One region of the Rothia sp. CCM 9419 genome, then DNA from elsewhere that is predicted to be linked to it. Evidence: predicted binding sites of a transcription regulator. Region 1 holds the regulator's gene; the other holds the start of a gene.

Evidence for each region. Region 1 encodes LexA, which represses DNA repair genes until DNA is damaged. Its sites were predicted from a motif close to TCGAACANNTGTTCGA; they were not measured.
Region 2: a site for LexA is predicted at 5,535-5,550, ahead of uvrA (excinuclease ABC subunit UvrA). Genes of this name have one in related genera too.

Annotation. Positions count from the first base shown of each region.
Region 1 is NZ_JBLXXY010000006.1:101,381-117,915, forward strand. It holds gene recA (recombinase RecA) at 1-241, shown strand, start outside; gene ACN08W_RS06465 (regulatory protein RecX) at 357-1,037, shown strand; gene miaB (tRNA (N6-isopentenyl adenosine(37)-C2)-methylthiotransferase MiaB) at 1,181-2,704, shown strand; gene miaA (tRNA (adenosine(37)-N6)-dimethylallyltransferase MiaA) at 2,730-3,674, shown strand; gene dapF (diaminopimelate epimerase) at 3,733-4,662, shown strand; gene ACN08W_RS06485 (class I SAM-dependent methyltransferase) at 4,724-5,344, opposite strand; gene hflX (GTPase HflX) at 5,469-7,085, shown strand; gene ACN08W_RS06495 (ATP-dependent DNA helicase) at 7,082-9,121, shown strand; gene lexA (transcriptional repressor LexA) at 9,195-9,905, opposite strand; gene ACN08W_RS06505 (LysM peptidoglycan-binding domain-containing protein) at 10,189-10,578, shown strand; gene ACN08W_RS06510 (histidinol-phosphate transaminase) at 10,632-11,756, shown strand; gene hisB (imidazoleglycerol-phosphate dehydratase HisB) at 11,887-12,510, shown strand; gene hisH (imidazole glycerol phosphate synthase subunit HisH) at 12,513-13,214, shown strand; gene ACN08W_RS06525 (hypothetical protein) at 13,211-13,381, shown strand; gene priA (bifunctional 1-(5-phosphoribosyl)-5-((5-phosphoribosylamino)methylideneamino)imidazole-4-carboxamide isomerase/phosphoribosylanthranilate isomerase PriA) at 13,406-14,155, shown strand; gene ACN08W_RS06535 (SseB family protein) at 14,155-15,042, shown strand; gene ACN08W_RS06540 (DUF1844 domain-containing protein) at 15,078-15,446, shown strand; gene infC (translation initiation factor IF-3) at 15,739-16,371, shown strand.
Region 2 is NZ_JBLXXY010000002.1:195,786-212,320, reverse strand. It holds gene uvrC (excinuclease ABC subunit UvrC) at 1-1,751, opposite strand, end outside; gene ACN08W_RS02860 (lysophospholipid acyltransferase family protein) at 1,776-2,462, opposite strand; gene uvrA (excinuclease ABC subunit UvrA) at 2,632-5,502, opposite strand; gene ACN08W_RS02850 (MBL fold metallo-hydrolase) at 5,730-6,413, shown strand; gene ACN08W_RS02845 (formate--tetrahydrofolate ligase) at 6,513-8,222, opposite strand; gene ACN08W_RS02840 (ABC transporter ATP-binding protein) at 8,325-10,070, opposite strand; gene ACN08W_RS02835 (ABC transporter transmembrane domain-containing protein) at 10,063-11,661, opposite strand; gene ACN08W_RS02830 (DEAD/DEAH box helicase) at 11,895-14,501, shown strand; gene ACN08W_RS02825 (alpha/beta fold hydrolase) at 14,565-15,962, shown strand; gene ACN08W_RS02820 (hypothetical protein) at 15,869-16,535, shown strand, end outside.

The sequences.
Region 1 (16,535 bases):
CGATATGGGCGTTGACAACGGCATCGTTAAAAAATCTGGCGCTTGGTTTACTTACGAGGGTGAACAGCTTGGGCAAGGTAAAGAAAACGTTCGTAAGTTCTTGAAAGACAATCCGGAGCTCACCGAAGAAATTAAATATAAGACCTTAGTTAAACTCGGCATCATCGAAGACGATACGCAGATTGGGGAGAGTGAAATTCAGGAGAGTGACCCTCTCAATAGCTCTTCAGACGGGCTCTAATATTTCTTAGATAGTGGGGTAAGGAGCGTATGCTTCTTACCCCACTATTTATTCGTGAACCATTGACGTTTCATGTTGAGCTATATTGCCTAGCATCAAAGTTGAGGAGAAGAACATGGAATCTTTTGACGAAGAGAACTATCCTTCATGGCACCCTGCAGCATGGGGCGCTGCAGAAGAAGACCTACTTAAAAGTTCTCAGGACTTCTCTGGCTCATCTTCAGCGGGGCAAAACCCCTGGGGTGATCAAAATGCCTCTGAGAGCAAAGAGCTCAGCGAAGAACAGAAAGCCCGCGAGTTTACGCACGCAAAAAATATTGTGTACCAGCAACTAGCGGCTTCTGCTAAGTCACGTTTTCAGCTTGAGAAAAAACTATCCGATAAAGGAATCTCTGCAGAAATTGCAGAAGATATTTTGCAACGTTGTGAAGCTGTTGGACTTGTTGACGATGAAGAATACGCCCAGATGTATGTGCGTACAACAGCAACGCTGAAGAAATTATCTCGTTCAGCACTACGACGAGAACTACAAGCTAAAGGGATTCGTGAAGAATATATTGAGCAGGCGTTAGCTCAACGTAGCGACACTGACGAATACGAAGATGCTGTGAGCCTTGTGCAAAAGAAATTACGTCCGTCAATGAATTTCAGCAACTATCGAGAAAAAGAGAAAATTATGCGTCGTCTTGTCTCCATGCTAGGACGTAAAGGATACTCTTCTTCTCTGGCATTTTCTGTAGTGCGTTCGGAGGTAGAGCGCATGGCTGAACATCAAGAACGTTCATCCTACGAATAAAGTTCACAACGAGATAGGGCAAGAGAACACATCGTATTGGTTGGCGCTATACGTGCTTTGGTATGAGTGACCAAAAACCCGTAAAATCTACTCTTAGTGACAGCCTGACAGTATATTTCATCGAGTAGGGTTAAAGAGTGACTTTGAATCTTCCTGAACAACAGACTTCTTCAACAACGTGTACAACAACCTCTAAGCCTTCACGAACCTACGAAGTTCGTACTTTCGGCTGCCAGATGAACGTCCACGATTCTGAACGCATGAGCGGATTGCTCGAAGCTAATGGCTATGTACCCGCCAGTTCAGAACAAACACCAGATCTCATCGTCTTTAACACCTGCGCTGTACGTGAGAATGCTGACAACAAGCTATACGGTAACCTTGGTCAGCTTGCTCCTGTCAAACGAGCCCATGAAGGAATGCAAATTGCTGTCGGCGGATGTCTTGCACAAAAAGATCAAGACACCATCATCAAAAAAGCGCCGTGGGTAGACGTCGTTTTCGGAACACACAATATCGGTTCACTACCAACATTGTTAGAACGCGCGCGACATAACCACCAAGCCCAAGCAGAACTTCTTGAATCTCTCGAAGTTTTTCCCTCCACGTTACCTACCAAACGCGATAACGTGTATTCTGGGTGGGTTTCTATCTCTGTAGGTTGTAACAACACCTGCACTTTCTGTATCGTGCCAAGCCTACGCGGTAAAGAGAATGACCGCCGCCCAGGAGAAGTCCTCGCAGAAGTTCAAGCACTTGTCGACGACGGAGCTATCGAAGTGACCTTGCTTGGTCAAAATGTGAACTCGTACGGGGTAGACTTTGGCGACCGTCAGGCCTTTTCAAAACTTCTACGTGCCTGCGGAAATATTGAAGGGCTTGAACGAGTCCGATTCACCTCACCACACCCTGCAATGTTTACCGACGACGTCATCGACGCAATGGCTGAGACGCCAAACGTTATGCCGGTGCTACATATGCCTTTGCAATCTGGCTCAGATAAGGTGCTTAAAGATATGCGTCGCTCATATCGGTCTAAGAAGTTCCTCGGCATCTTAGATAAAGTTCGTGCACGTATTCCTGAGGCCGTCATCACCACAGATATTATTGTCGGGTTCCCTGGAGAAACTGAAGAAGACTTCCAAGAGACACTAAAAGTTGTTGAACAAGCACGTTTCTCTTCTGCTTTTACCTTCCAATATTCGATTCGTCCTGGTACTCCCGCTGCAACTATGGAGAATCAAGTACCTAAAGAAATTGTTCAAGAACGCTATGAGCGTCTCATTGCTTTACAAGACCGTATTGCTGGTGAAGAAAACCGTAAACAGCTAGGTAAAACGGTAGAGCTGATGGTGGTTGCAGAATCCGGACGTAAAGCAGAACAAACTCATCGTCTTGCAGGACGTGCTCGAGATCAGCGTTTGGTGCACTTCTCTGTTCCTGCCGGTTGTGAGCAGCCTCGACCCGGAGACCTCGTCACTTTACCCATTACGGAAGCCGGTTCTTTCCACCTTATTTCAGACCCTAGCGCTGAAGAGTATTCTTTACGTCGTTCACGTGCCGGTGACGCTTGGGATAGAGCACAAGCTGATTCTTGCGGTACAACTGGCACTACTCAAGTTCCTGGGACACCGGTGAACTTGGGGTTCCCCACTTTTCGTTCCTAGCCGTTAAAGGTACTGTGTGATAGCCATGCTTGCTTCTCAAATGCAAGAAGAACACAATTTACCCGTTATTGCTGTTGTCGGCCCAACGGGTGCAGGGAAAACGGACTTTGCGATTGAGTTAGCTCAACATCTTGGTGGAGAGTGTATTAATGCTGATTCGATGCAGTTCTATCGTGGGATGGACATCGGTACGGCTAAAGTCACAGTAGAAGAGATGCGGGGGATTCCTCACCATCTTCTGGATATTCTCGACATTCGTGATGAAGCGTCTGTAGCCATTTTCCAGCAGCAGGCAAGAGAACTCTTCGACCAGATTCGTTCACGTGGAAAATATCCCATTATGGTGGGCGGCTCTGGGCTTTATGTTCGTGCAGCATTGGATATTTTAGATTTTCCTCCCACTGATGCTCAGATGCGTCAACGCCTAGAGCGAGAGCTTATTGAACAGGGGCGTGGCGTTCTTCTCCAACGTTTACAAGAAGTTGATCCTGTATCTGCTACTCGTGTGCGTGACGATAGACGTCTTGTGCGCGCTTTGGAAGTCTGGGAAATATCAGGGCGACCGTTCTCGTCCTTTATGCCAGAACGTGAGTATTATCAGCCTGCTGTACAAGTCGGGATTAATTGTGACCGTTCTCAGTTGCATCAGCGTTTAGAAGCTCGGGTTGAGAAGATGGTTCAACGCGGTCTTGTGGATGAAGTCCGAACACTAGAATCTTTAGGCCTTCGAGAGGGAAAAACGTCATCTCGTGCGATTGGGTATCGGGAGTTCTTACGTCTTATCGAGGCGGAAAGTTCTGCGTCAAAGAGCTATTCTTTGGAACAGGCTATGATGGATACGACGACTGCGACCCGTCAGTTTGCACGCCGTCAAATCACATGGTTTAACGCTGATCCTCGAGTCAGGTGGCTTGAGGGCGATACCTGCGAAAAACTCGCTCAGACGCAACAGCTTCTGGCAGAATACTGATAAACATTTTGATATCACAAGCAACGATAACGCGTGTTCTCATCGACGGCGAAAGGCAATGAGTATGACAGAAAATATGTGGGGAGATTTGACCGGTGTTCCACTCACCAAAGGACATGGAACCGGCAACGACTTTATTTTCGTCACTGACCCTGAAAAACAATTAAAACTACCAGAAGAACTCATTGCCCGTGTCTGCGATCGTCACTTTGGTATTGGTGCTGACGGTTTTATTCGTGCTGTTAAAGCGCAGATGATGGAATCTGACGCACCTGAAGACCGCTGGTTTATGGATTATCGTAATGCTGACGGAACCATCGCTGAGATGTGTGGTAATGGTGTTCGAGCTTTCGTAGAATATTTGGTTTCTGAAGACTTGTTGACACTTGAAGAAGGCGATCGGGTTCGTATCAGCACCCGTGCAGGGGTGAAGACTGTCGGCAAAACAGACAACGGATATGCCATTGATATGGGGCCATGGAGTTTCATCGATGGAGATGTCGCCCGTGAAAGTGGCGTAGACTCGCAGGTGAGCGTCCGAGGGCTTAAGACACCTCGTTCGGCGCTCTCCATTTCTATGGGGAACCCTCATACTGTTGTTGCTCTGGGCACTGACGGAAAACTAGACGGGCTGAGCCTTGATGCTGCTCCGAAAGTGAGCCCGACACCTGCCCACGGTACGAACGTTGAGTTTGTTGTTCCTGAAGAAATTGAGGATACAGAAGCTGAAACAGGGTTAGCGCATGTGGGCGCTATTCGGATGCGCGTTTATGAGCGTGGTGTGGGAGAGACTCTCTCTTGCGGTACTGGTGCTTGTGCAGCAGCTGCGGCAACCCGCTTCTGGGCTGGAGATGACGCCCCCGATGAATGGCTCGTGTACGTTCCTGGGGGAACTTTAGCTGTCACCTTTGTAACGGGCCCTGACGACCTCGAACATGTGGTGCTAGCAGGTTCGGCTAGTATGGTTGGAAAAGTCGTTCTTGTATAGTCGTGATGATGTGAAGTTCTATGTTTTGAGAACCTCACATCATCTTTTTAAGCGTTGCGAATTAAGCGTTGCGAACAACTTCAAGGATTCGGAACCCCTTAGAGGTACTGTAGCGTGATACGTGAAAAGTTCCCTGTGGCTGTTCTTCTAATTCGTGTGCTAACCATTTTTGTAAAGAATCTGCCCCGAGGTTCTTTTGAATCACGAGATATGCGCATCCGCCCACGTTTAACCGTGGAATCCATGTACGTAATATATTGTGTAGGACATCTTTTCCTACACGGATAGGTGGATTAGACCAGATGGTGTCAAACCGTAAATCTTGAGGTACTTCCTCTGGAGAGTAGACCGTCACATTGGTCAGCCCTAGCTTTTGCGCGTTGGTACGGGTGAGCTGCGCAGAACGTTCGTTAACCTCAACACCGGTGACCTGAGCTTGAGGGTTTTTTAACGCTAAGGTCAGGGTAATAGGGCCCCACCCTGTGCCGATATCAAGAAAAGAGGTGCCTTCTGGCTCGGGTACATTTTCAAGGAGTATTGCGGTGCCTTTGTCGATACCGCTGGGACTGAAAATACCTGATGCGCTTTGTACTCGTACTCGTTGGTTTGCTAGAGTGACGTCAATTTCACGAGGGGAGAAATCGCTATTGGGTGTAGCGGAAAAATAATGTTCGGCAACCATAGCTCACTACTTTACGGGAAAACAGAAGCTGGCGCTTGAACCTTCTTCCTCTGAGCTCGAAGAAATATCGTGGCTTCATACTGAATAAGGGCTGTAGAATGAGAGCAGATTGACGAAAGGTACTATGAATACTTCTGAATTTAATGAGCAGAATCCTCAGAAACTCCCTAGCGACGAACTGTTGAGGGAAACAGTAGACCGTGTTCTTGGGCGTTCTGCATCTTCTCGTTCTGGGGCGCGTGTTTTGGACGAACAAGCACGCGAAATATCTGCCGTGGATATTGAACATTCACACTATGATGGCGCTCAAGAAGATCTTGCTGAGCGTCGAGCCTTGCGACGTGTTGCGGGTCTATCAACAGAACTTGAAGACGTTACAGAGGTTGAGTACCGTCAGCTTCGTCTAGAGCGTGTGGTTCTTGCCGGATTATGGACAGAAGGTACCGTTGCCGATGCAGAAAATTCTTTGCGTGAGCTTGCTGCCTTGGCGCAGACAGCGGGTTCAGAAGTCTTGGACGGCATTATTCAACGTCGTTTAAAACCAGATCCGGGTACTTTTCTCGGTTCAGGTAAAGCACTTGAACTTAAAGATATTGTGCAGGCGACTGGTGCTGATACTGTTATTGTTGATTCAGAGTTGGCTCCTTCTCAGCGTCGTGCGTTAGAGGATATTGTGAAGGTCAAAGTCATTGACCGTACTGCTTTGATTCTTGATATTTTTGCTCAACACGCAAAGTCCCGTGAGGGTAAAGCTCAAGTTGAGTTGGCTCAGCTTGAATATATGCTTCCTCGTTTGCGTGGTTGGGGTGAATCTCTGTCTCGTCAGGCAGGTGGACGTGCCGCGTCGGGTGAGGGTATTGGTTCTCGTGGTCCTGGCGAAACTAAAATTGAGATGGACCGTCGTCGTCTTCGCGCTCGCATGGCAAAGCTACGTCGTGAGATTGCGGCGATGGCGCCCTCTCGCCAGACCAAGCGTTTGAACCGTCAGCGTCATGACGTTCCTTCTGTGGCGATTGCTGGCTATACCAACGCTGGTAAGTCTTCTTTGTTGAACCGTTTGACTGATGCTGGTGTCCTCGTTGAGAATGCTTTATTCGCGACTCTTGACCCTACGGTACGTAAAGCCCAGACACCTGATGGTGTGGGGTACACGCTTTCTGACACGGTAGGTTTTGTGCGTTCTTTACCTACTCAGCTGGTAGAGGCTTTCCGTTCTACGCTTGAAGAAATTGCTGATGCTGATGTGATTGTGCACGTGGTCGATGGGTCTCACCCTGATCCTGAGGGGCAGATTAAGGCGGTTCGTGAAGTTTTACACGAAGTGGATGCACACGAGATTCCTGAGATTATTGTTCTGAACAAGGCAGATGCCGCTGACCCGATGGTACTTGAACGTGTGCAACAACGTGAGCGAGATACTGTGGTGGTGTCTGCTCGTACGGGGCAGGGGATAGCGGAGCTTCAAGAGGTTATTGCGAAGCGTATTCCACGCCCTTCGGTTCAGCTGAATCTGCTTATCCCATATACGCATGGTGAGGTCGTTTCTCGTTTGCACCAGTGGGATGCAGAGATTCTATCAACAGCTTTTGTTTCTGATGGGACATATATTCAAGTGCTGGTTCGTGAACAACTTTCCTCTGAACTAGCAGAATATGCTTTAGACGACGAATTGATGGAAGTCTTACGACCAGAGATTGAACAAGCTCGTCAGGATGGTGCTGTTGAGGTTTCTTCTCGATGAGTTCTTGTGAAGAACCAGTGAGCGCTCCTACTGGAGAAGAGCTTGAGACGTTGCCTGGAGCGAAGCCTGCTCTTGAACTACTCGATCATGTGATTGCTTCTAGCGGGGGAGAACAGCGTGCTGGGCAACGGAAAATGCTCGCTCATGTGGCTCAGTCCTTTGAACTGAAACGTCATCTGCTGGTCCAAGCTGGTACGGGAACGGGAAAGTCTTTGGGCTATCTGATTCCTGCTGTTCATTATGCTCAATTTTCGGATAAGCCTATTGTGGTTGCGACGGCGACTTTGGCGTTGCAAACACAGATTATCAATCGTGATTTACCGCGACTTTTAGAAACCCTTTCGAATGTTCCTGAGGGGCAAACTGATGTTGCTGTTCTCAAGGGCCGTAATAATTATGTGTGTGTTCATAAGCTTGAGGGCGGTTACCCTGAGGATGAACAAGAGGACACTCTTTTCGCTGCAGATGTGGCCAGTGGTTCTGTTGGCCGTCTTGGTCAGGAAGTGTTGCGTCTTCGTCAGTGGGCTCAGACAACTGATACTGGTGACAGGGACGATATTAAACCCGGTGTCTCTGACCGTGCTTGGCGTCAAGTCTCTGTATCTGCTGCTGAATGTTTGGGTAAACGCTGTCCTTTGGTGGAGTCTTGCTTTAGTGAGCTTGCACGTGAGAAGGCCGCTCAATCAGACATTATTATTACGAATCATGCTCTTTTAGCGATTAATGCTTTTGAAGGTATTGGTGTTTTGCCGGAGCATGAGGTTGTTGTTATTGATGAGGCACATGAGCTGGCAGACCGTGTGACGGGTGCTGTGACGGGATCTCTTTCTGCCGGAATGGTATATTCGGCTGCTCGTTTGGTGCGTAAACACACGAAAGCTAGTTCTGATCCTTTAGAGCATGCTGGTAGCGCTTTAGAAACGTCTTTACGTGGTGTTGCTGCAGAGCTTTTACCTCGTGGCTTGACGGAGAGTATTGCTCATTCTGTGGAGCTGGTGCGTGAAGCTGCACGTGTAGCATTATCTGATACGAAAAGTGATTCTAAAGATAGTGATGCTCCTCGTCAGCTAGCTCGTAGCGCGCTGTCTGAGTTATTAGAGATAGCGGAACGGTTATTGGGCGCTGATGAGCATCATGAGGTGGTGTGGTTATCTCGTCCACAATCGTGGGAAGCTGGGCGTGGTTATGCTCCTGCTTCTGATGATGACCCCGCAACGTTATATATTGCTCCCTTATCGGTTGCGATGCAGATGCGTGATGGGCTTTTTGATGGGCGAACTGTGGTATTGACTTCTGCAACATTAAAGTTGGGGGAGTCCTTTGATATGGTTGCTCATTCTTTGGGGTTAAGTGGTGCCGGTGCTCCTCGTTGGGAGGGGCTAGATGTTGGTTCTCCTTTTGATTACCCTAAGCAAGGTCTGTTGTATGTTGCTGCTGATATTGCTAAACCATCTCAGGGGATTTCTACTGCTCAATTAGAGCGTATGCGTGAGCTGGTAGAGGCTTCTAACGGTGGTGCTTTGGGGCTTTTTTCTTCAAGGCGTGCGGCTGAAGAAGCTGCGGAGTATCTTCGTGAACATACTGATGTTTCTGTTCTGGTGCAGGGGGAGTCTTCGCTTGGCTCTTTGGTGAAGGAATTTTCTGAGGATAAAGATTCGTGTCTTTTTGGGACGATGAGTTTGTGGCAGGGTGTTGATGTGCCGGGGGATTCTTGCCGTTTGGTGCTGATTGACCGTATTCCGTTCCCTCGCCCTAACGATCCTTTGATGCAGGCTCGTACTCGGGCTGTTGCTTCTCGTGGTGGTAACGGTTTTATGAGTGTTTCTGCGTCATATGCGGCTGTTCGTATGGCTCAGGGTGTGGGGCGTTTGATTCGTTCTAGTGATGATCGTGGTGTGGTTGCTGTTCTTGATTCTCGGTTGGCTACTCAACGGTATTCTGGATATTTGATGAGTGCTTTGCCTCCTTTTTGGAAGACTACAAGAACTGATGTTGTATGTGGCGCTTTGCATCGCTTGCATGCACAAGTGAGTTAGCGCATAAAAATATTGGGTGTGTTCCTGTTAGAGGCAGGAATACACCCAATATATTTTTTATGTGGTTTTGGTATTAGAGACTTCGTAATACTGATACGACTTTGCCCATGATGGTGGCGTTGTCGCCGAGTATGGGTTCGTATCGGGTGTTTTGTGGTAGTAGCCAGGTGTGTCCGTCGCGTTGGCGGAAAGTTTTGACGGTTGCCTCGTCTTCGAGGAGTGCTGCAACGATATCTCCATTATTTGCGGTGTGTTGTGCACGGACGACAACCCAGTCTCCGTCACAGATTGCTGCATCAATCATGGAGTCTCCTTTGACGTGGAGCATGAATAAGTCTCCGTTGCCAACGATTTGGCGTGGCAATGTCATGACGTCTTCGACGGATTGTTCTGCGGTGATGGGACCGCCTGCGGCGATTCTTCCGACTAGGGGTACTACCGCAAAATCTTCGCTGTTGTGTTGAGGTGTTGGTAACTGAACGATGACCGATTCGGTGCTTTTTTCTTCAGTTGTTTCTTGTTCTTCTGCGAGTATTTCGATGGCTCGTGGGCGCTTGGGGTCTCGTCGGATGTAGCCTAATTTTTCTAGTTGTGAGAGTTGGTGTGTCACTGATGATAAGGATGCGAGACCTACGATGTCACCAATTTCTCGCATTGAAGGGGGGTAACCGTGGGTGTCTATAGCTTCAGAGATGGCAGTCAAGATGTGTTGTTGACGCGAACTGAGAGGTTTTCTGCCAGATTGTGGCGCAATAGTAGCGCTGGAGTATGTGTTATCGCTCACGGCGTTCCTTTGTCCATATTGAGGGGCCTGTCTAATGATGTTCTGGCGTAGCACCCCTAGCCATTGCTGAGATAGGGGATTTTAAAAGTCGTTAAACACTACCTGCCAATAAACAGTGTTAGGACAAGAGTATGGCACGTATCGAAAAAGTTCAAACATTTGTTCTAGTTTTTCTCGACTATATTCGAATTTTCTGATAGAACATATGTACTATATAGAACATAGTTTCGATTTATTCAGGGTGAATATTCGATATATAGCTCTATTGCTATCAGGAGGAAATATGTCAAACGTTCTGTATCTTCAGAGTTCAGCGTCTACACGTACCGCAGGTGCTTCACATCCAAATGCGCAGAACGCCTCAGGTATTTACTGGGGTAAGTATCGTATTTCCTTCTTGTTGGGTATAGCTCTTTGCTTCATAGCAATATTGACCTTATTGACTTCTCTCTACCTCGCAAATACCGCTCATGCTTCAACGATGCAAGAATTACAACAGGTGACGGAGCAAGTTACGGTTGGATACGGGGATACTTTATGGAGTATTGCCGAAGAACATTCTGCCGGTATGGACGTTCGTGACGTTTTGCTTCACATTATGCACATTAATGATTTATCATCAACATCCCTAGATGTTGGGCAAAAACTTGAAGTGCCTCTTTACTCATTATGAGAAGTATAAGAGAAGAATATGCGAGGGGTATCTGTTCTCGTTAGACTGTAAGAGTGAATGAAGCATTAGACCCCCTTTCAGTATTACCTATTCGTGACGACTTACGAGGGCGCTCTCCATATGGTGCTCCCATGATTGACGTTCCCATTACCCTTAACGTCAACGAAAATACGCACCCTATGCCTCAAGAAGTGATTGACGCAATCAGCTCAGAAATTGCGACAGTGGCGCAAACCCTTAACCGTTACCCCGATAGAGAGTTTACGACTCTTCGCGAAGAACTTGCCCAGTATCTAGGGCACGGTCTTAAACCTGAGAATATCTGGGCTGCTAATGGCTCTAACGAAGTGCTACAACAACTCTTTCAAGTGTTTGGCGGGCCTGGGCGAAGCGTCATGAGCTTTGTTCCCACCTATTCGATGTACCCTCTCTTAGCTGATGGGACAAATACTCGCTTCATCGCTGGGCAACGTGGCTCCGACTTCTCTCTTGGCCTCGAATCTGCCGTAGCTCAAATTCAAGAACATCGACCAAATATCGTGGTTTTGTGTTCTCCTAACAACCCCACGGGAACAGGGCTTGGGCTAGATGTTATCGAAGCTGTCTATGATGCGATGCAAGAACATGATGGCATTACCATCGTGGATGAAGCATACGCTGAATTCGCTCAAGATACCTCTGCGCACGCGCTAACACTTCTTCCGGGGCGCCCTCGACTAGTCGTAAGCCGTACCATGAGTAAAGCTTTTGCCTTTGCCGGTGCCCGACTAGGATACTTCGCTGCAGACCCTGCAATTGCTGATGCGGTACGACTTGTACGTTTGCCATACCATCTTTCTAGTGTCACTCAGGCTGTTGCAATAGCCGCCTTGCGCCACCGAGAAGGACTGCTCGCTAACGTGCAAGATATTAGAAACCAACGTGACCGTATCGTAAAAACTCTCAAAGAATACGGGCTACAGCCAGCCGTATCAGATTCTAATTTTATCTTTTTTGCTGGACTACGTAACGAAAAAGAAGCTTGGCAATGGCTCCTTGACGACGGCATCTTAGTCCGTGATAACGGCATCGCAGGACATCTGCGAGTGACTGCCGGAACAGCATCAGAAACAACAGCTTTCCTTGAAAGTCTTAAGAAGTATTTGGAACATTCTGGAGAACTACCCGCATCTTGCTAACATCATCGTGAGATGATTCTGGTAGTAGAACATTTCTCCTGAACTATCACTAAAACTAAGGTATCTGTCACCTAGTAGCGATAGATACCTGACGTGTACATCATATAAACCAAGAATATATAGGTAACCAATGCCAGCAAGCACTACAGGAATTGGCCCCCGCACCGCCAGACTAGAACGCACAACGAGCGAGTCCTCTGTCTTCGTTGAAATAAACTTAGACGGCGAAGGACGTTCTGACATCGACACTAGCGTGCCTTTTTACGACCATATGCTCACAGCTCTTGCGAAACATTCCCTGATTGACATGACGATCAAATGCAGTGGTGATACCCATATCGACGTGCACCATACGGTAGAAGATACCGGCATCGTCATCGGCGAAGTCTTACGCGAGGCTCTTGGTGATAAAGCTGGTATCCGTCGTTTTGGGCAAGCAACAGTTCCTTTGGACGAAGCATTAGCACAATGTGTTGTTGATATTTCAGGACGCCCCTATCTGGTGCACACGGGAGAGCCAGCAGGCTACGAATTTCACCTCATCGGAGGGCACTTCACCGGTTCGATGGTTCGCCACGTTCTTGAAGCTATCGCTTACCACGCAGGAATCTGCTTGCATATGACGGTGCTAGGAGGGCGAGACCCCCACCATATTGCAGAGGCACAGTTCAAAGCACTTGCACGTGCGTTGCGTCAAGCGGTTGAACCTGACCCTCGTCATTCTGGTATTCCTTCCACGAAGGGGGCGCTCTAACCATGGGCGTAAGCGTTCAATCCTCTCAGGACAAACCCGTTGTCGTCGTTTTAGATTATGGTGCTGGCAACGTTCGTTCTGCTGTGCGTGCTTTAGAGCAAGCCGGAGCTGACGTAATTCTTTCTCGCCAAGAATCCGATGTGCTTGGCGCAGACGGTTTGGTTGTGCCAGGAGTCGGAGCCTTCGACGCGGTGATGACGAGTCTGAAAAAAATTGATGCTCCTCGTCTAATTGGCCGGCGTATTGCTGGTGGACGCCCTGTACTAGGCATTTGCGTCGGATTGCAGATTTTCTTTGAACAAGGTAACGAACACGGGGTGCTTTCTCAAGGTATGGGAGAGTGGCCAGGTACGGTTGAAAAACTACGTGCTGAAGTTATTCCACATATGGGGTGGAATACTGTCTCTGCCCCCGAAGGGTCAGTGCTCTTTGACGGAATCGAAAACGAACGCTTCTACTTTGTGCATTCCTATGCTGTACAAGAATGGTCTTTTGACCAGAATAATGAAGCGATGTTGCCCCCACAGGTGACGTGGTCTACTCACGGCGTGCCCTTTGTTGCAGCTGTCGAAAATGGTCCGCTGAGTGCAACACAATTTCATCCAGAAAAGTCTTCTCACGCCGGTATTCGCCTCTTACGGAACTGGATTAATTCTTTGCCTCGCACGGGGCGCCTTAACTCCTCAGAAGGGAAGGAGCAATGAGCCCTTTTCTCTCTGGAAGCTTGTTGATGTTAGTGGGAGCTTTTTGCCTTGGTGGCACAATTTCTCTACGACAGCAAAAAGTTCCTCTTGTCGTTCAGGTCGCGATGCTGTGTGTGGCTTTACTGTTCATCGGCTATGGGGGATACGTCCTCTTTGCCTACAACTAAACTTTTACTTTTAAGGAATATGCGATGACAAATCTTTTAGAACTTCTTCCCGCCGTGGACGTTGCAAATGGGCAAGCAGTACGCTTGGTGCAGGGCGAAGCCGGCTCAGAAACTGGGTATGGTAATCCTGTTGAGGCAGCTCTTGCATGGCAGGATGCCGGCGCACAGTGGCTCCACCTTGTTGATTTAGACGCAGCATTTGGTCGTGGACATAACCTTGAGGTGCTCACCTCTGTTGCTAAACACCTCGATATTAATATTGAAATGTCGGGCGGTATTCGTGATGATGAGTCTCTAGAGCGCGCACTGTCTTTGAACCCTGCTCGCATTAATCTGGGTACTGCAGCTCTCGAAAATCCTCAATGGACTCGAAAAGTTATCGCAGAACACGGTGAGAAAATTGCTGTGGGGCTCGACGTGCGTGGAACAACTTTAGCTGCTCGCGGCTGGACTAAAGACGGCGGTCACCTGTGGGACGTACTAGAACGCTTAGAAGCTGACGGTTGCGCTCGCTATGTGTTAACAGACGTGACAAAGGACGGCACCTTGAGTGGGCCTAATCTTGAGCTTCTTAAAGAGGTCGCGCAAAGAACCGATAAGCCGGTGGTTGCCTCTGGCGGTATCTCTACCCTTGAAGATATTCGCGCATTACGGGAATTAGTTCCTTATGGTGTTGAGGGTGCCATCATGGGTAAGGCTCTTTATGCTGGAAAGTTCACTTTAGAACAAGCCTTGGACGTTGCTGGCTATCCAGCGCAGAACGTTGCACCATAATGAGCAATCATCATTCTTCGAAGCCTCCTGCGTCGCGTTCTTTGCCCGCTCATATTCAAGCTCAGCTCAATAGTGCTGGGGGCGAAACTGATACGGGTGGGCAGCCTTGGAAGGGGCGAAATTTAGGTGAAGGAACGAGTCACCGTCATCAATTTTCTGAGGATGATGGTGCGCGTGATGCTGTTATTGCTGAGGTTTTTGAGAAGTTCGTTTCTGGTTCTTGTCGGGAAGAAGATGTTGTTCGTGCTCTAAGCCAATGTCGAGTGTTTGTTCCCGTGGTTGCTGAGGTATCTCATTCGGTTGTTACTGATGAAGGTCTCGTTGCCGATAAAGAAGCAGATATGGCGTTAGTAAGTATCCAAGCGCCCGATGGGAGAAAAGCTCTTCCCGTCTTTACCGATGTGAAAGCTTTGCAACGATGGCATCCTGATGCGCGTCCTGTTGCGGCTTCGATGAGAAAGACTGCTCTTTCTGCGGTAGAAGATGGACAGCAGTTGTTGGTTGTTGATCCGGGTGAGCCGATAACATTTGTGGTGCGCCGTCCTGCATTATGGGCATTGGCTAAGGGTGAGCCTTGGATTCCCTCATATGCTGATGCGCGCGTAGAAGAAGCGTTGAATGCGTTGATTCCAGAGGGTAGCGGTATTGTCCGTGTCCGTGCTGTAGCTGGTGACGGTGTTGCCTCTCAGACGGCTGAGGGGCAACGTCTTTCTGGTGGCGGTGCTGGGCCAGAGCTGAAGATGATGGTGGAGCTGGTTCCTGGCCTGACTCAATCAGAGCTAAATATTGTGTTGGAAGAGTTTCAACGGCGTTTGGCGTCGGATGAGTTGGTCGGGCAGCAGGTAGACTCTGTGCAGTTAGTTTTATCCATGGCGTATTCGTCATAAAGAGTTCATCGTTTTTTCGGTAGAGATGAGGATATATGTCTGAGCGGTATTCGTTCGATGAGGAGCAGAAAAAAGTTCAGGAGCAGGTGCGTGATATTGCGGAGGTGCCTGCTGTAGAGATTATGACAACGGCTGCGGTGCATTTGATGAGTGCGGCTGCTGTGAAATGTGGTTTAGCTGAGGGTGAGGACGCTCAAGACCTTAAGGATTTGGATGAGGCTCGTAAACTGATTACGGCTCTTGCTGGGTTGGTGACGGCAGCTGCCCCTGAAATTGGTTCTCAGCATGCAGCTCCGTTGCGTGACGGTTTGCGAACTTTGCAGTTGGCTTTTCGTGAAGCGTCGATGATTCCTGATGCACCGGGACAAGGCCCAGGGGAGAAGTTCACTGGTCCTGTAATGTGACCTATCTTGTGAGCATCTTTGTGTTTTGCGTTGAAATGCATGCGTAAAGCCGATAGACTGTACATAGTTTGCAAGCGGAGGCTACTCCCACCTGCTTCAGCCACATTCATCCATGTGATTAGGTTGACGGGTTATTCCAAGTGTTCATAAGAGTGAATACTTGAGAAGTACACCTTCGTTTGCTGTGCATCGAAGGTGTTTTTTACATCTTCTATGTACTGATTATTATTCACGGGGAAACCCACTGAGCTAACAGGAGCTACTCATTAGCGATCCACGCATTAATGAACGTATTCGTGTCCCAGAGGTCCGCCTCGTTGGGCCAGGCGGCGAGCAGGTAGGCATTGTTCGTGTTGAAGATGCTTTGCGTCTTGCGCAAGAATCTGATTTGGACCTCGTAGAGGTCGCACCATCAGCGAAACCGCCTGTATGTAAGCTCATGGACTTCGGCAAGTACAAGTACGAAGCCGCAGTTAAAGCACGTGAATCCCGAAAGAAGCAAGTTAACGCTTCTTTGAAGGAAATCCGTTTCCGTCTCAAAATTGATACTCATGACTATGAAACTAAAGTGGGACACGCGCGTCGTTTCCTATCTGGCGGTGACAAAGTCAAAGCGATGATTCAATTCCGTGGTCGTGAACAGCAGCGCCCCGAGATGGGTGTGCGGTTGCTAGAGCGCATGGCAGACGATTTGGTCGAGGTTGGTTCTGTAGAGTCAACCCCCCGAATTGACGGTCGTAACATGGTAATGGTTCTTTCTCCGCTTCGTGGTAAAGCTGAAGCACGTAAAGAAGCACAACAACGCTCAGGCGGACGCAAGGGTCGCGAACGTGTCGACACTACTCAGGCTACTCCTGTGAAGAACTCTTTGGCAGATGCAATGCCAGCAGAGCTCAAGGCACAGGCGCAAGCTGAAGCGGAATAGAATAACAAAGTAGAAACGGCGCGGATAGCCATCTAGCAGTGTTATTTGAACGTTGCAGGTGTCTTTCCGATTGTCATGTTTTCTCAGTTTCCGTAGAAAACATGAACCTACCTTGTACATGCGAAGAAATTCGCTCAAGAGTTCTTTTGGATACCCTCCAAAAG
Region 2 (16,535 bases), on a different contig from region 1:
GCACGGCGAGAACGATGAAAAGTAATCGCAAAACGATGAGCCTCATCACGGATACGCTGAATCAAGAAAAGAGCCTGCGACGAACGAGGCAAAATAATCGGAAACTCATCATCTACAACCCATATTTCTTCTAGTCTTTTAGCAATACCCGCAACATACACACCCTCAATATTCAAATCTGCTAGGGCACGTTCAGCCGCAGCCACCTGAGCGCTCGCACCATCTACTAACAGCAAGTTAGGAGGATACGCAAACTTTGGTGCAGAGCGCTCTATACCCGAGTCAGAGGCAGAAGAAATCTTCGTCCCTTCAGATTTTTCGTGAAGATATCTTTTAAAACGTCGTGTAATGACTTCATACATACTGCCGACATCATCGCCAGCATTCTTTTCAGAAATTGTGAATTTACGGTACTGATTTTTTTGAGGTAGCCCATCTTCAAAAACAACCATTGACCCTACCGCATGCGAACCTTGAATATGAGAAATGTCATAGCATTCGATGCGCAATAAAGGAACGTCCAATTCCAAAGCTTCTTGAAGCTCCACCAAAGACGCTGAACGAGTCGTCAAATCTCCAGCACGACGTAACTTATGAACAGCTAAAGACTGTTGTGCGTTTTCTTCAACGGTCTCTAACAGCTCACGGCGCTCTGCACGCGGAGAGCTCGTAATCCGCACCGACGAACCACGACATTGAGAAAGCCATTGCTCTAAACGGCTCTGATTCTCGGGAAGAACCGGAACAACAATATGAGGAGGAATCTCAAACTCATTTCGTTCTTGGTCATCATGCTCTCCTGATTCCCCCAACACATATTCTCCATAGACTTGCATCAAGAGCTTCTCTATTAGGGCAGCGTCTTCTTCTTCACCAGAGCGTTCAACAATCCACCCGCGCTGAGCACGAATCTTGCCCGCACGAACAAAAAATACTTGAATCGCAATCTCTAACTCATCACCTGCATAAGCAAAAAAATCGGCGTGAGTACTATCAGCAAGAACAACCGTATTCCGTTCAAAAACCTTCTCTAATGCTAGAAGGTCATCACGCAAACCAGCAGCTTTCTCAAAATCTAGTTCAGCGGCAGCCGCCTTCATCTGCTGTTTTAGCTCAGCTATAAACTTCTCAGAACCACCACTCATAAAACGGCATAGCTGTTGCGCTAAATCATAGTGTTCCTCTTCAGAGATACGACCAATACACGGCGCTGAGCATTTGTTGATATATCCCAGAAGACACGAACGTCCTGTTTTTTGAGCACGACGAAACACCCCAGCAGAACAGGTACGCAATGGAAATACTTTTAGTAGAGTCTCCAAGGTCTCGCGGATAGCCCAAACCTGTGTATACGGACCAAAATATCGGACACCTTTCTTCTTCTCTCCGCGCATAATCTGCACACGAGGGAAAGCATCTTTCATCGTAATCGCAAGATACGGGTATGTTTTATCGTCACGAAAAACGATGTTATATCGTGGCTTATATTCTTTAATCCAGGTGTACTCTAATTGAAGTGAATCAATCTCATTCTTAACAACAGTCCACTCCACCGAAGAAGCAGCATGCACCATCGCATAAGTTTTAGGGCTTAACGCTGAGACCTGCTGAAAATACGAGTTCAGGCGATTGCGAAGGTTTTTAGCCTTTCCAACATAGATTACTCTGCCGTGTTCATCACGAAAACGATAAACCCCCGGCGAGGTAGGTATCTGCCCCGATGCAGGACGATAACTTGCTGGATCTGCCACACGTAACCTTTCTCTACGATAGCCTTAAACTTTTCCTCCATCGCGAGACGCTGAAGGCGAAACGTTATAAACATTTTCTCGAGCTTGTCCCGAAAGCTGAGCAATTTCATCCATGATTTTATCGGTTGTTTCTCGACGCATCTTCCCGCTCATTTTTTCACCAGTGCGAGGAAAATATAACGGTTTTCCGACACGCACAGTAAAACGTCGAGGATAAACCATCATCGAGCCCTGTTTCTGAAGGCGATTAGTACCAATTAGACCAATAGGGATAACCGGAGCACCTGTCATATGCGCTAACCATGCCACACCAATTTTTCCACGGTATAAACGTCCGTCTAAAGAACGTGTACCTTCCGGATAAATACCAAATACGCGATCTTCTTCTAATACCGCTAAGGCGCGCTCTAAGGCTTTCATCGATTCTGAACGATCAGAACGATTCACCGGAATAATATCAATGACGTCAAATAGCTTCTTCATGATTTTCCCGCGTATCCCCGGAGTGTTAACGTATTCTGATTTTGCAAGAAACGCCACTCTTCGAGGCATGAGAGCTGAAATAATCACGGAGTCCAAAAAAGCTAAATGGTTAGAAGCCACGATCACAGGCCCATGCTCAGGAAAGTTCTCTAATCCTGTCACCCGTGCGCGAAATACAGTTCTTAAAAGAAAAGTAATGGTCTTTTGAGTGTTCTGATATAGTCGCATCAGCTTCCCTCCACGATGTTTAGAGATTTGTTATCAACATCCCAAGACATCATATTTTCCATAGTCAGTTAGAAGAATCATAGCAACCGTAAGCTCACCTTATGCGTACATAACGTAGCATGACCATTGAAAATCAATCTCAGATATTTTGGTAACACACCCGAGAAGGTCAGTTCAACAATTCTGCTAAGAAAGCGCCGGTATGAGACCCCTCAACCGTACTAATTTTTTCGGGAGTACCTTCTGCAATCACAGTTCCGCCACCGCTACCACCTTCAGGGCCCATATCAATCACCCAGTCAGCAGATTTAATAACGTCAAGATTATGCTCGATAGTGATGACAGAGTTTCCTTTATCAACAAGCCCCTGAAGTACATGTAGTAGCTTTCGGATGTCTTCAAAGTGCAGACCCGTTGTTGGCTCATCAAGAACATAGATAGAACGCCCATTAGAACGTTTCTGCAATTCAGATGCGAGTTTAACACGCTGAGCTTCTCCACCCGATAACGTTGTAGCAGGCTGCCCTAACCGAATATAGCCTAAGCCCACATCAACCAAAGTATTCAGATGGCGGGCAATGGGAGAAAAAGCGGCAAAGAATTCAGCAGCCTCTTCAACCGGCATTTCAAGAACGTCAGCGATACTCTTACCTTTGTACAAGACCGCTAAGGTCTCGCGGTTATATCGTTTGCCGTGGCAGGTTTCGCACGGAACATACACATCTGGCAAGAAGTTCATCTCAATTTTAAGAGTTCCATCGCCAGAACAGTCCTCGCATCGTCCACCCTTGACGTTAAACGAAAAACGGCCAGGAAGATAACCACGCATTTTTGCTTCTTGAGTCTCAGCAAAAAGTTTACGAATATGGTCAAACACCCCAGTATATGTTGCGGGGTTAGAACGAGGCGTACGACCAATGGGAGACTGATCCACGTGAATAATCTTATCGAGATGTTCAGAACCAACAATTTTTGTGTGACGTCCAGGCACTTGCTTAGCTCCGTTAAGTTTCTGAGCTAATGCCGTGTAAAGAATGTCATTGACCAAGGTGGATTTACCTGAACCAGAAACACCCGTCACCGCGGTTAAAACACCGAGAGGGAACGAAACATCAATATTTTTGAGGTTGTTTTCGCGTGCCCCGCATACCTTGAGCATACGTTTTTTATCAATGGCACGACGATCCTTGGGAATATCAATGACACGACGTTTTGCCATATAGTCGCCAGTCAGCGATTTTGTATTGTTGAGCAGCTCCTCATAGGTTCCAGAATGAACGACTCGCCCACCATGTTCACCAGCACCAGGACCAACATCCACAATCCAGTCCGCTTCTTTCATGGTGTCTTCATCATGTTCTACCACGATGAGAGTGTTTCCCATGTCCCGCAATTTTGTTAACGTCTCAATCAAACGTCGATTATCTCTTTGGTGAAGCCCAATAGAAGGCTCATCTAAAACGTAAAGAACACCAACAAGGCCAGAGCCTATTTGAGTGGCTAGACGAATACGCTGCGCTTCACCGCCTGAGAGCGTAGACGCAGCACGCCCTAATGTCAGATAGTCTAGTCCCACATCAAGTAAGAACTGCAGACGTGCGTCAATCTCTTTGAGTACGAGGTCGGCGATGTGCGCTTCACGTTCGCTCAAAGAAAGTGAACGCATGAACTCAAGAGCCTCTCGTAGCGGCATCTCCGTAATATCGGCGATGGAAGCTCCGCCTACAGTAACCGCCAGTATCGTGCGGTTGAGACGTGCTCCCCCGCAGGTAGAGCACGCAACGTTACGCATATATTGTTCGTAACGGTCTTTAGACCATTCAGATTCGGTTTCTTCGTGTTTACGTTTAATGTATGCGTAGACGCCTTCAAAACCAGAGGTATAGCGTCGTTCACGTCCAAACCGATTTCGATACGAGACAGTAACCTTATAATCTTTACCTTTTAGAATGCTCTGACGAATCTTTGCGGGAAGTTTATTCCATGCAGTATCAAGGCTGAAGTCAAGTTCCTGTGCAAGGCCTTCTAGCAAACGTATCCAGTATTCGGAGGTTGCTTTACCTTGTGACCACGGAGCAATTGCGCCTTCACGAATCGTTGCTTGAGGATTAGGAATAATCAGGTCTTCATCAACTTCGAGAGTAAACCCAATACCGTCACAAGCAGAACACGCACCAAATGGGGAGTTGAAGGAGAATACACGCGGTTCAATTTCTTCCATTTGCACAGGATGATTTTGAGGGCATGCTAAATGCTCGCTAAAACGTCGTGTACGTTTCGGTGAGTTTTCATCTTCATCGACAAAGTCAATGAGTACGTTTCCTTCGCTCAGTTTAAGAGCGGTTTCGATGGAGTCTGTGAGACGTTGTTGGATGCTGTCTTTAATGACGAGACGATCTACGACAACCTCAATAGTGTGTTTATATTGTTTAGCGAGTTTTGGTGGGTCAGAAAGTTGAATGTTTTCTCCGTCGACGCGAGCGCGAGAAAAACCTTGTGCAGAGAGTTCTAGGAAGAGGTCGACGAATTCTCCTTTACGTGCTGAGACGACGGGAGATAACACTTGAAAACGGGTTTTCTCGGGTAGTGCCATGAGCTGGTCAACGATTTGTTGAGGGCTCTGTTGTGAGATTTCTTCTCCACATTCGGGGCAATGCGGGTGTCCGATACGTGCCCAGAGAAGGCGCATATAGTCGTAGATTTCGGTGATAGTTCCGACGGTAGAGCGAGGGTTTTTTGAGGTAGATTTCTGGTCGATGGAAACTGCGGGTGAGAGGCCCTCAATAAAATCTACGTCAGGTTTATCTACTTGTCCGAGGAACATTCGTGCATAGGCTGAGAGGGATTCTACGTAGCGGCGTTGCCCTTCAGCGAAGATGGTATCGAACGCTAGTGAAGATTTTCCGGAGCCGGAGAGTCCGGTGAAAACGACCATGGAGTTTCTTGGTATAACGAGGTCTACATTTTTGAGGTTGTTTTCTCGTGCACCTTGAACGTGGATATGTTCTTGGTTTCGTTGATGTGCAGTTGTCTCTGCCATGGTGTTCCTCAGCCTTAAAACTATCTATGTGTTCGAAGATATATTCTAAGTGTTTTCTGGTGCTTTGACTACTCTACGTTGCAAGGGGCGCAAAAGTTTGACACACATAACTTCACTCATGGGGATTCTTTTTCGTCTAGAATACTGGGTTTTAGGTTGGAGCGGGTAGTGTCTTGGTCTGTCATAGAGCTTCTGGTAGAGCAAGTTTTCCAAGTAGACTACATACCATGACAGATTCTCTCGGTACTCTTCTTTTTTCGACTGATGATATAACGCTTCGTTCATTGTCCGTCTCGCAGATGGAAAATAATGTTTATCTACTCACCAATATTCGCAGTGGTGAGCAAATCATGATTGATGCTGCAGCGGATGCTGAACGTCTATGTTCTTTTGCCCGTGACGTTGCATGCCATGATGTTTTAGATGGTGGCGGTTCGGCAAGGATTACGACTATTTTTACAACCCACGGGCATTGGGATCATATCCGCGCTTTAGAAGCTGTTGCTGAGGCCTCTGGTGCAAGAACGTATGCTGGGGCAGCAGATATTCAGGCTATTGAGTCCCAAGAAAATTATCGGGTACATCACGAGCTTCATGGTCAAGAGCGTTTTGAGTATTCTTCGTATCGTTTAGAAACCATTTCTTTAGTAGGTCATACCCCTGGTTCTATTGCATATGTTCTCACAGCTGAGGGTCTTCCGACAGTTATTTTCTCTGGCGATTCTCTCTTCCCTGGTGGAGTCGGTAAAACAGATTCTCCAGAAGATTTTTGTTCTCTCTTTCATGATGTCACCACAAAATTATTTGATGTTTTTTCGGATGACACGGTGGTTCTTCCAGGTCATGGGAAGGGCACGACGTTAGGTCAGGAGCGTCCGTCTCTAGAGCAGTGGAAAGAGCGCGGCTGGTAGTCAAACACACTATGTTGTACATATAGCTGGTGGTGGAGAACCTCTTACAAGGTTCTCCACCACCAGCTATATGTCGTGATAGGAGTACAGACTGTTGGTTTAGAACAGTCCAGTAATTTTTCCTTCTGCGTCAAAACCGATGCGCTCAGCTGCTGGAGATTTAGCTAGCCCAGGCATGGTGCGCATGGTGCCACAAATGGCGTAAACGTATCCGGCTCCCGCTGCCAGACGCACTTCGCGTACGGGCATAGTCCAACCTGTAGGTGCGCCTTTGAGTTTGGGGTCAGAAGATATTGAAAGGTGTGTTTTTGCGATAACAACCGGAAGTTTCCCGTAACCAAGCTCTTCAAAACGACGTAATTGTTTTCGAGCAGATGCACTCAGCTCAATATCGTCTGCGCCGTATACGTTGACAGCAACTTTTTGAAGCTTTTCAGCGAGGGAGTCGTCGTCATTGTAGGTGAAGGTGAGCTCATGCGATTCTTCACATGCTTGAACGACTGCTTCTGCAAGTTCTACAGTCCCTCGTCCACCTTCAGCAACGCCACGGTGGATAGCAACACGGGCACCTGATTCTTCAGCGATACGCGCAATCACCTCATGCTCTGAAGGGTAATCACTAGGGAAAGCGTTGATGGCAACGACAGGTTGTACTCCGAAGCTGCGAACGATATCTAAATGTTTTTTGAGGTTTGCTGCGCCAGCTTCTACATCGTGTGGGTTCTCTTCCAGAAGCTCTGGTGGAAGAGGTTTGCCCGGTGTGATGGTGTATCGTCCAGAATGAGATTTGAGTGAACGTACCGTCACAACAAGAACTGCTGCATCAGGTTTAAGACCTGATACACGGCATTTGACGTTGAAGAAGCGTTCTGCTCCCATGTCTGCACCGAAACCAGCTTCTGTAATCACGTAATCCGCGTGTTCAAGCCCAACATAGTCGGCAAGGATTGAGGAGTTTCCTGTGGCGATATTACCAAAGGGGCCTGCGTGAATCAGTGCGGGAGTATGTTCAAGGGTTTGCATGAGGTTGGGGTGTATCGCGTCAGAAAGAATAACGGCGAGCGCGCCGTCTGCTTTGAGGTCTTTGGCGGTAACGGGCTCACCTTCATGAGTGTATCCGATGACGATACGGCCAAGGCGTTCTTGGAGGTCCTGCTGAGATTTTGCGAGAGAAAGAATTACCATGATTTCGCTGGCGGAGGTAATATCGAAGCCGGTTTCTCGAGGGACTCCGTCCATTCTCTCGCCAAGCCCGATTACGACGTTGCGTAAGGAGCGGTCGTTGATGTCGAGAACTCGACGCCATGAGATACTTCGGGAGTCGATGCCTAGCTCATTGCCGTGATGCAGGTGGTTATCAATCATGGCTGCGAGCATGTTATGTGCGGCTGTTACCGCATGGAAATCTCCGGTGAGGTGAAGGTTTAGCTTTTCCATGGGGACAATCTGAGAGTATCCGCCACCGGCTGCGCCTCCTTTGATACCGAACGTAGGTCCCATGGAGGGCTGTCGCAGGGTGAGCATTGCGCTCTTACCAATCTGCCCCATTCCTTGAGCTAGTGAGACAGAGGTTGCGGTTTTCCCTTCACCAAGTGGGGTCGGTGTTACGGCAGTAACAACAATATATTTGGAATTGCGGGCTTGTGCGGTGTGCGCATTAGTTGTTTCGTCTAGAAGAACTTTTGCTACGTACTTTCCATAATTTTCGAGGCGGTCTTCGTTGATGCCTGCTTGTTGAGCAATCTCGTTAATTGGTTTGAGAGTTGCTTGCTGTGCGATTTCTAGGTCGCTAGGAAATGGTTGTGCCATGAGGTGTTCCTTCTCTGTTGAGAGTTTTTCTCGTCTCCTATCTTATGTTGAACATGACCTAAAACACTATGGTTCGTGAAGAACTTTTTGGCGTTGTACTGTTCAAGCTTGACGCAAAATCTCTTCGGTCTCACCCATGTCGGCGATACTGCCGTTTTCTAAAAGCACTGCTCGTTGGGCAAGGCTCGTAATACGTGCATCGTGGCTAATAATGATAACCGTTCGGTCTTTAAAGATAGCGTTCAGGCTCTGACGTGCTTGTTCTAGTTCTAAGGCAGTTGTTGATTCGTCCAAAATCACAGCATGTGGATTAGCTAAAACGATACGAGCTAAAGCAATATGCTGTATCTGCTGTTCGCTGAGGGTTACCGCGTTGTCGGCGGAGTGCTCTCCCCCAACTCGGGTGTGTAATCCGTCATTGAAGTGGTGAATCCATGAGGCACCAACAGCTTCAAGGGCGTGATACATTTCAGCCTCTGACGCCTGAGTACAGACCATATTAAGGTTTTCTGCAATAGTTCCAAGGAACAGGTGAGCTTCTTGGGTGCAAATTAGTAGTCGGGGGCGACCGTCTGCGGCCGGTGTGGTGGGGTATCGCCCGTCGCCTACTCGTTCGCCCAGAACAGCAATCTGCCCGGAAGATGCTGTCAACGACCCAGCGATTAGCCGTGCGAGAGTTGTTTTACCAGAACCAGAACGTCCAATGAGAGCTAAAGACTGTCTTTCAGGAATATCTAGGTCAATATGGTGAATCACATGGTTATCCGGAGTGTAACCATAGCTCATCTGTTCAATATGTACCGTAGCTGTGTGAGGTACTGTTTCAGAGTATTTTTGGTGATTCTGTTGGCGACGATGTTGCTGTTGTGAGCATAGGTCAATCACCCCGCAAATACGCCCCATACTTACGGTCATTTCACGCATTCTGGTAATCCAGAAAGTCATGATTTCGACGTTGATTCGTAAAGAGAACATCAAAATTGCGGCGGTAGATACTTCACCCCAAGTAGCCCAACCCTGCTGCACACAATAGTATCCCCACAGCATGGTGAGCAATAGCGGAAGATAGTTGTTGAAGGCGTTTACCGCCCAGAACGTGGCACGCACTTGCACAAGACGGTAGGTGTCGTCATAAAAAGCGTCAATACGCTGGTCAAGTATTGTTTGACGATGTTGGCTCACACCTAAAGAGCGGATAGTTTGTGCACCTCGAACGTTTTCTGTCATGACGGTAGTCAGTTCTGAAGATCGTCCGGCAATGTTCAGCATTCCCTGAGCAATTTTGGGCAGAAAGAACCTCAGACTTATTGCGAGAAAGCATAGCATCGGGATGGTCACCATACCTAGCGGCACAGATAACACAAAAATAGAGCCACAAAAAATAAAGATACGAATAATGGTGGCGGTGAGTTCTGGAATACCGCTGGTAATGATATCTCGAATAGCTTCTAAATCGTTGGTGATACGGGATACGAGGTCTCCGCTTCCGGCGTCTTCAATAGTTTGAGCGTCGAGGTTCATCGACGATTCAACCAGTTGAACACCTAAATCTTGGTGAACTCGTGTACCAATAATTTGACTTTGATAGAGCCATTGACGCGTCAACCATGCTGATATCACCACAGAGATAGCGATATATGCCAAAGATTGCCAGGGGTAGGTGCGCAGTTCCTGATTAAGTACGGCATCAACCAGTTTTCCGATATACCAAGGTGTTATGAGAGTAGCTAGCGAGGAAAGAGTAAACAGTATAAAAATCCAGAATACGCGTTGAGGTGTCGCAAAAATCGATCGAGCAACAATTTTCCATGTTGTTTGTGCCGGAGCAATGGGAAGAAGTTTAGCCATCGATCATGCTTTCTTGAAGGATTCTACGTTTTTCTGTTTCAACAGTAGTACTGACAATATAAACGCCGTGAAGATGTTCTAGAAGGCCATCTTCACAACATTCTTCTTCTAATCGGTCGAGGATGAAACGCTGGCTCGGTTCGTCCACGGAGTTAATAGGTTCGCAAAGAACCAGGTGTGTTTTATTCTGTGCCAAAGCGCGAGCTAACCCTAGTCGCTGACGTTGCCCTCCTGAAAGATTAGTGCCTTCAGAGTTAATCAGACATTGAGCATAATCTCCGGTTCGTTGTGGGTCTAGCCTATGAACAATTTCTTGAGCGTCGCTGAGTTCGAGGAGCTGGCTCATACGTTCTTGAGTCATTTCTTCTGTTTGCCCCAATTGCAGATGTTCTTCTAGCGTTCCTGCAAAAATCATCGGTTGAGAGCGAGAGAGAAGAACGTTATGCGCCCCGTAGCGTTGTTGCAGTTCTTGAGTGAGAACGTCAGCAAGGTGTTCGGCACTGAGCTGATATTTTTTCGGGTTGAGGTAATGCACTCTTCCTGAAGATAGGTTACTCTCATAGTTTTGGGTCGCAGGCTTATCCCCATTATGGTGAAATGTTTTTTGGGTGCGTTCTTTAAGTTCTTCGATGCGGGAAAGTGAGACGCGAGCTTGACGCCACATGTACAAGAAAAATTCCATTGACCATACAGGTGAAACCATCATCGAGATGATTCCGGTGACGGTCACTAACTGTTCAGCAGGAATAGTGGTTACCCAGTGTGCATCGATGATTTCTCCACGAAGTGCCAGAGCAACAGCCGCCATGGTCGTCATGCCAATCAGGAAGACTCGGCTAAAAGCACTCCAACTTTGCAAACGTTGATAGGAAAGCTGCGAATGGCGGACTTCTACAGCGGTTTGACGGTATCGGCTCATCATTGTTTGCTGTACCCCAAGTCCGACAATAGTTCTTAGCGCACTTGAAATATCAGAAGCGTAGGAGGTGTTCACACCAACTTTTTCACGAGCATAGGCAGCACGTTTTTCAAGAAAACGAGAGATAACGGTAATAGTGACGAGTGTTAGCAGCACACCAGCGCAAGAGACCACCGCGATAAGAGGGTTAATGAGCCACAATTGAACGGCACCTAATACGATGATGCTTAGTCCGCTCATCGTCGTCATAAGAGGCTGATAAAGGTAGGCAACCGTTTTGGTGTCTTTGTTGACGACCGTAATAATATTCCCTGGGTCTGAAGTGTTTTTAAGCTGAGGAATATAGGAGCAAGCGTAACGTTTCCAATCTCGGTCTAAGGCCGCAATATTTCTAAAGGCCGTGCCCCAACCAATATATTCGTTGGCGATCAAGAGTACGATGAGGATGCTCAAACCGGTGGTGAGTTTCCAAGCCCATGAGCTGTCCCCTTGAGCGTGGGCGCTGATGATATTCCCGATAAAGGCTGGAAGAAAAATTGTTGCTATCCCAGCAAGTGTTTCACTGACGAAAGGTAAATACCAGCGAAATGAGTTGTAGCGACCCCCCGGAGGACGAAGACGAAACGACACCTGCGTCGACGGACGGTTCTGTTGCTGCTCAGAAGATGCCACTAGAGGTTATCAACTTTCTCAAAAAGAAGGACCGATGATTCACGTATATATGAAGTAGAACTATCATAAGGTGCTCTATGCCAAAAGGAGAAAGTTATTGTTCTTTTCCTTTTGTAACATGATGAAGTATTTCCCTCCTACGCGAGGGTGAGGAGTCTTATCTTTCTGCTGTTAAGCTCTCGACTATGATCGATATATTTTTTGGTGTTGTTGCGGTATAGACTAGGAAAACCATGAAAAAAATTCTTGAGTATCTCAGCCCTCAGCTAGCACAACATCCAGAAAATTATGCAAGTGCGGATTTTCGTTCAAATCCTCTATCGCCTGATGAAATATATGATGCGTTCTGTCAGTGGATTAGTTCCCGCGGTATGGAACTTTACCCCGCGCAAGATGAAGCCATTTTAGAGTTCGCTCAAGGTTCTCATGTTATTTTGGCAACCCCCACAGGCTCCGGCAAATCAACGGTCGCTGTTGCTGCGCATTTCACGGCATTAGCAACAGGGTATCGGTCATATTACACAGCGCCGTTGAAAGCTCTTGTATCTGAAAAGTTCTTTGATCTCATCAATATTTTTGGGGCAGAAAACGTCGGTATGGTTACCGGAGATTCTTCTATTAATGCTGAAGCTCCAATTATCTGTTGTACCGCTGAGATTCTTGCCAATATTGTTTTACGTGAAGGTTCACAAGCACAATTCTCGCAAGTCATTATGGACGAGTTCCATTTTTATTCGGACCCTCAACGAGGCTGGGCTTGGCAAGTTCCGCTACTTGATGCTCCACAAGCTCAGTTCCTTTTGATGAGTGCAACGTTAGGTGATACTACACGTTTTGAAAAAGAACTTAAAGAGCGTACTGGCCGTGATGTTGCGTTAGTAACTAGCAATGAGCGACCAATTCCACTGCATTTTTATTATTCGATGGAGCCTTTGCAAGAGACGGTACAAGAGCTTATTAATACGCATCAAGCTCCCGTATATATTGTGCATTTCTCGCAGATTCAAGCAGCAGAGACAGCTCAGGGGCTACTCAACGTTGCTGTGGCTACTGCCGATGAGAAAAAACGTATTAATGAGCGGCTCCATTCTTTTAGGTTCTCTCCGGGGTTTGGAAAAGTACTTCAACGCTTAGTCAAGAATGGTGTCGGTATCCACCATGCTGGAATGTTGCCGAAATACCGTCGCCTTGTTGAGCAATTAGCGCAAGAAGGTCTTCTCAAAGTCATCTGTGGCACGGACACTCTTGGTGTTGGTATTAACGTCCCTATTCGTACCGTACTTTTGACGGCGCTATCAAAATTTGATGGTAGACGCTCTCGGAAACTTAAATCGCGTGAGTTCCATCAGATTGCAGGACGCGCTGGACGCGCCGGTTATGACACGGCTGGAACGGTGGTGGTGCAAGGCCCTGAACACGAGATTGAAAACCAACGGCTTGAAGCTAAAGCAGCGGAGAAGTTTAACGGCGACACTAAACGAATGGCGCAGTCCCTACGCGGTAAAAAGAAAAAAGCACCGCAAGGTTTCATTAACTGGTCAGAAAAAACTTTCGATCAGCTTGTTGCTTCTGCACCTGAACCGTTAACAAGTTCCTTCGATATGACCTATTCGATGGTGCTTAACATTCTTCAACGGAATGAGAATCCTTTTATGGTGGCGCGACATTTCCTACGCCATAATCATGAGTCTCCGACCCGACAACGACAGCTCATTAAAAAAGCTCTCGGCATCTATCGAGAACTCCTTGCAGGAGGTATCGTCGAAAAATTGGATGCCCCAGACGAATACGGTAGGACTGTTCGTCTGGTGATGAGCCTTCACGATAATTTTGCGTTGAATCAGCCACTGTCTCCTTTTGCTTTAGCGTCATTATCATTATTGGATCGTTCGTCGACGAGCTATGCCTTAGATGTTCTGTCTATTTTTGAAGCAACGTTAGAGAACCCTCATCAGGTTCTTCATATGCAAGAGAAGAAAGAGAAGTCTGTGGCTCTCGCTCAGATGAAAGCTGACGGCTTGGATTATCAGGAGCGGATGAACGAACTCGATCACATCAGCTATCCAAAACCTTTAGAAGATATTCTTGTACAGGCTTTTGAGACGTACCGTTCTGGTGCGCCGTGGGTGACAGAATACGATATTAGCCCCAAGTCTATTGTTCGTGATATGTATGAGCGGGCCATGGACTTTTCTTCCTATGTTCAGTTCTATTCGCTAGAACGCTCTGAAGGTGTGCTTCTCAGATATCTATCTGATGCGTATAAAGCTTTACGGCAAACAGTGCCCCAAGAAGCTCTCACCGAAGAACTCACAGATATCATCGAATGGCTCGGAGAGCTCATCCGACAAACAGATTCTTCTCTTGTTGATGAGTGGGAACGTTTAGCGTCTTCATCGACAGAAGATTTTGTGCAGCCTCACAACCACGTTATTGATGAGACTCCCCCTCAGCTCACAGATAATCCACGTGCCTTTACTGTGATGGTCCGTAACGCTCTTTTTCGCAGGGTTGAACTTTTTGCTCAAGAGCAAGAACGCACCCTCGGTGAACTTGATGGTGCTCACGGATGGGATGAAGACCGCTGGGCAGAAGCCATGGACGATTATTTTGAAGAATATGAGGATCTTTACACCGATTCTCAAGCTCGTTCTCCCCATTTATTCACGGTTGATAAAAGTGCAGAACGCACAGAGGGAACGTGGACTGTTCGCCAAATTTTCTCTGATCCTGAAGAACATCATGATTTTAGTATGAGTGCTCTTGTAGACTTAGCAGCCTCAAATGAGCTGGGTGAACCCGTAATCCGTATCCTTCACGTAGGTTTTAATCATTCGTGAGGATGACCTCTTCATCACCGTATTTTATGTTTTATCGTTATATTTTTCTAAAGGTTGGTTCTTATGATTCTCTCATTACCATCGTCTTCACATCGGCAGGGAACAGCTCATACGGTAGGTTCTTTTCACCTCATCGATCATTGGTTTGAGGTTCCCGCCACTCACGGTCTTGCCTTATCGTTAGGAATGGATGCGGCGTTAGAGCATCCTTTTGCCAAGCAAACTCTGACTATTTTTGCTCGCGAAGTCATTAATATTTCTCCTGAGTTGACAACTTCAGTCGACGAACGTCCTCTGATGGTTTATCTCCAAGGCGGCCCAGGTGGTAAGAGTCCTCGTCCGCTTAGCGATCAAGGGTGGGTGCAGGAGCTTAGCAAAACTCATCGGCTCGTCCTTTTAGACCAGCGTGGAACAGGTCTTTCTACGGCGCTCACCGCTCAGACGATTCAGCAAGGAGGCTCTATCGAACAGCAAGTTGCTTATTGTGAACTTTTTCGAGCAGATTCTATTGTTGCTGATGCTGAAGTGGTGCGTCGTTTTCTCTGCGCTGGTCGGAAAGACCAGCGTTGGTCGACGATGGGGCAAAGCTATGGTGGATTCTTGACCCTCAGCTATTTAAGCTTTGCTCCTGAGTCTCTCAAAGATTCTCGTATGACCGCCGGTCTGGCACCATTGAGAGCTTCCATTGATCAGGTGTATCAGAGCACTTTAGACCGTGTTTATGAACGTAATGAACAGTTTTATCAGTGGTATCCCGAAGATGAAGAGTTAGCTCGTCGTATCGCCTCCTTCGTGGAAGAAAACGAGGTGTATCTGCCTTCTGGAGAGCGTCTGACTGTTCCTCGTTTCCAAATGCTCGGGCAGTATCTTGGTGGTAATAGTCGAGTGCATGGATTGCATTATTTACTTGAATCTGCTTTTGCTGAAGGAACAAGCCACCTCTCAGCACAGTTCTTGAGCGAAGCAGAACACGTTCTGAGTTTTAGGTCTAGCCCTTTGTACGCTCTTTTACATGAGTCAATTTATGCTGATGGTCCAGCTCAGGGTGGTTCGCCATCTCCTGCCCCAACAAATTGGTCTGCTGCTCGTATGGCAAAGAAACGTCCAGAATTTAGCCCTGATGCTTCAAAGATTCTTTTTACCGGTGAGCATATTTTCCCGTGGCTTTTTGAACAAGATACCGCGTTGAAGCCGTTAGCAGAGTTGGCTGATGCCTTGGCGCAAAAAGATGATTGGGGCCCGCTATATTCTCATGAACAGTTAGCCTCTAATGAGGTGCCTTTAGCGGCTGCCGCATATACTCCCGATATTTATGTGGATTATGCACATTCTATGAAGACTGCTCAGTGGGTTAAAAATACAAAAGTGTGGACATCACATACGCATCATCACGATGGTTTGGGTACAGACGGTACACTAATTTTGGGACATCTCAAAAATCTTCTCGCAGACATGCGCTAAGAATACCCCCAGCACGAGATGGCACCCACACTCCAGTAATTCACTCGCTATTTTTCCCTTTTGGAGGGTTTGTGGTCTCTCGCGCTCAATTTCTTGGCGCTTCTGCCGTTGGTGTCCTTGCAACTGCTTTTCATTCGTCGTCTTCGGCGTATGCTCAAGCACCATCACGCTTTTATCGTGCCGATGAACAAGGCATTACCCCTGATTCTTTAGAACCAGTTAACCACCGTATTAATGAGCTCATCGATCAGTTAGCTCAATCTGGTGGAGGTAGTATCCTCTTCCCTCCAGGAAGATACCCCGTAGACTCTTCTGGCATTGTGCTCAAACACCAAGTCTCTATTATGGGTGTTGGCGATTCCACACAATTTATGCCAGTTGGTGAATGGGAAGAACTCGCCGGTGTTTTTCGAATTGGCGAAGATACCATCCCCTCTAAAGAACCTGTTTATCGGACAGGCCTTCATCAGTTCAGTATCAAACCAGGAGAAGACTCGTATAAGCATCGTCAAGCTATCCCCAATACGGTCGGGATTCTTTACAACACGTTTAATGGGGATAATCCCCCAGATC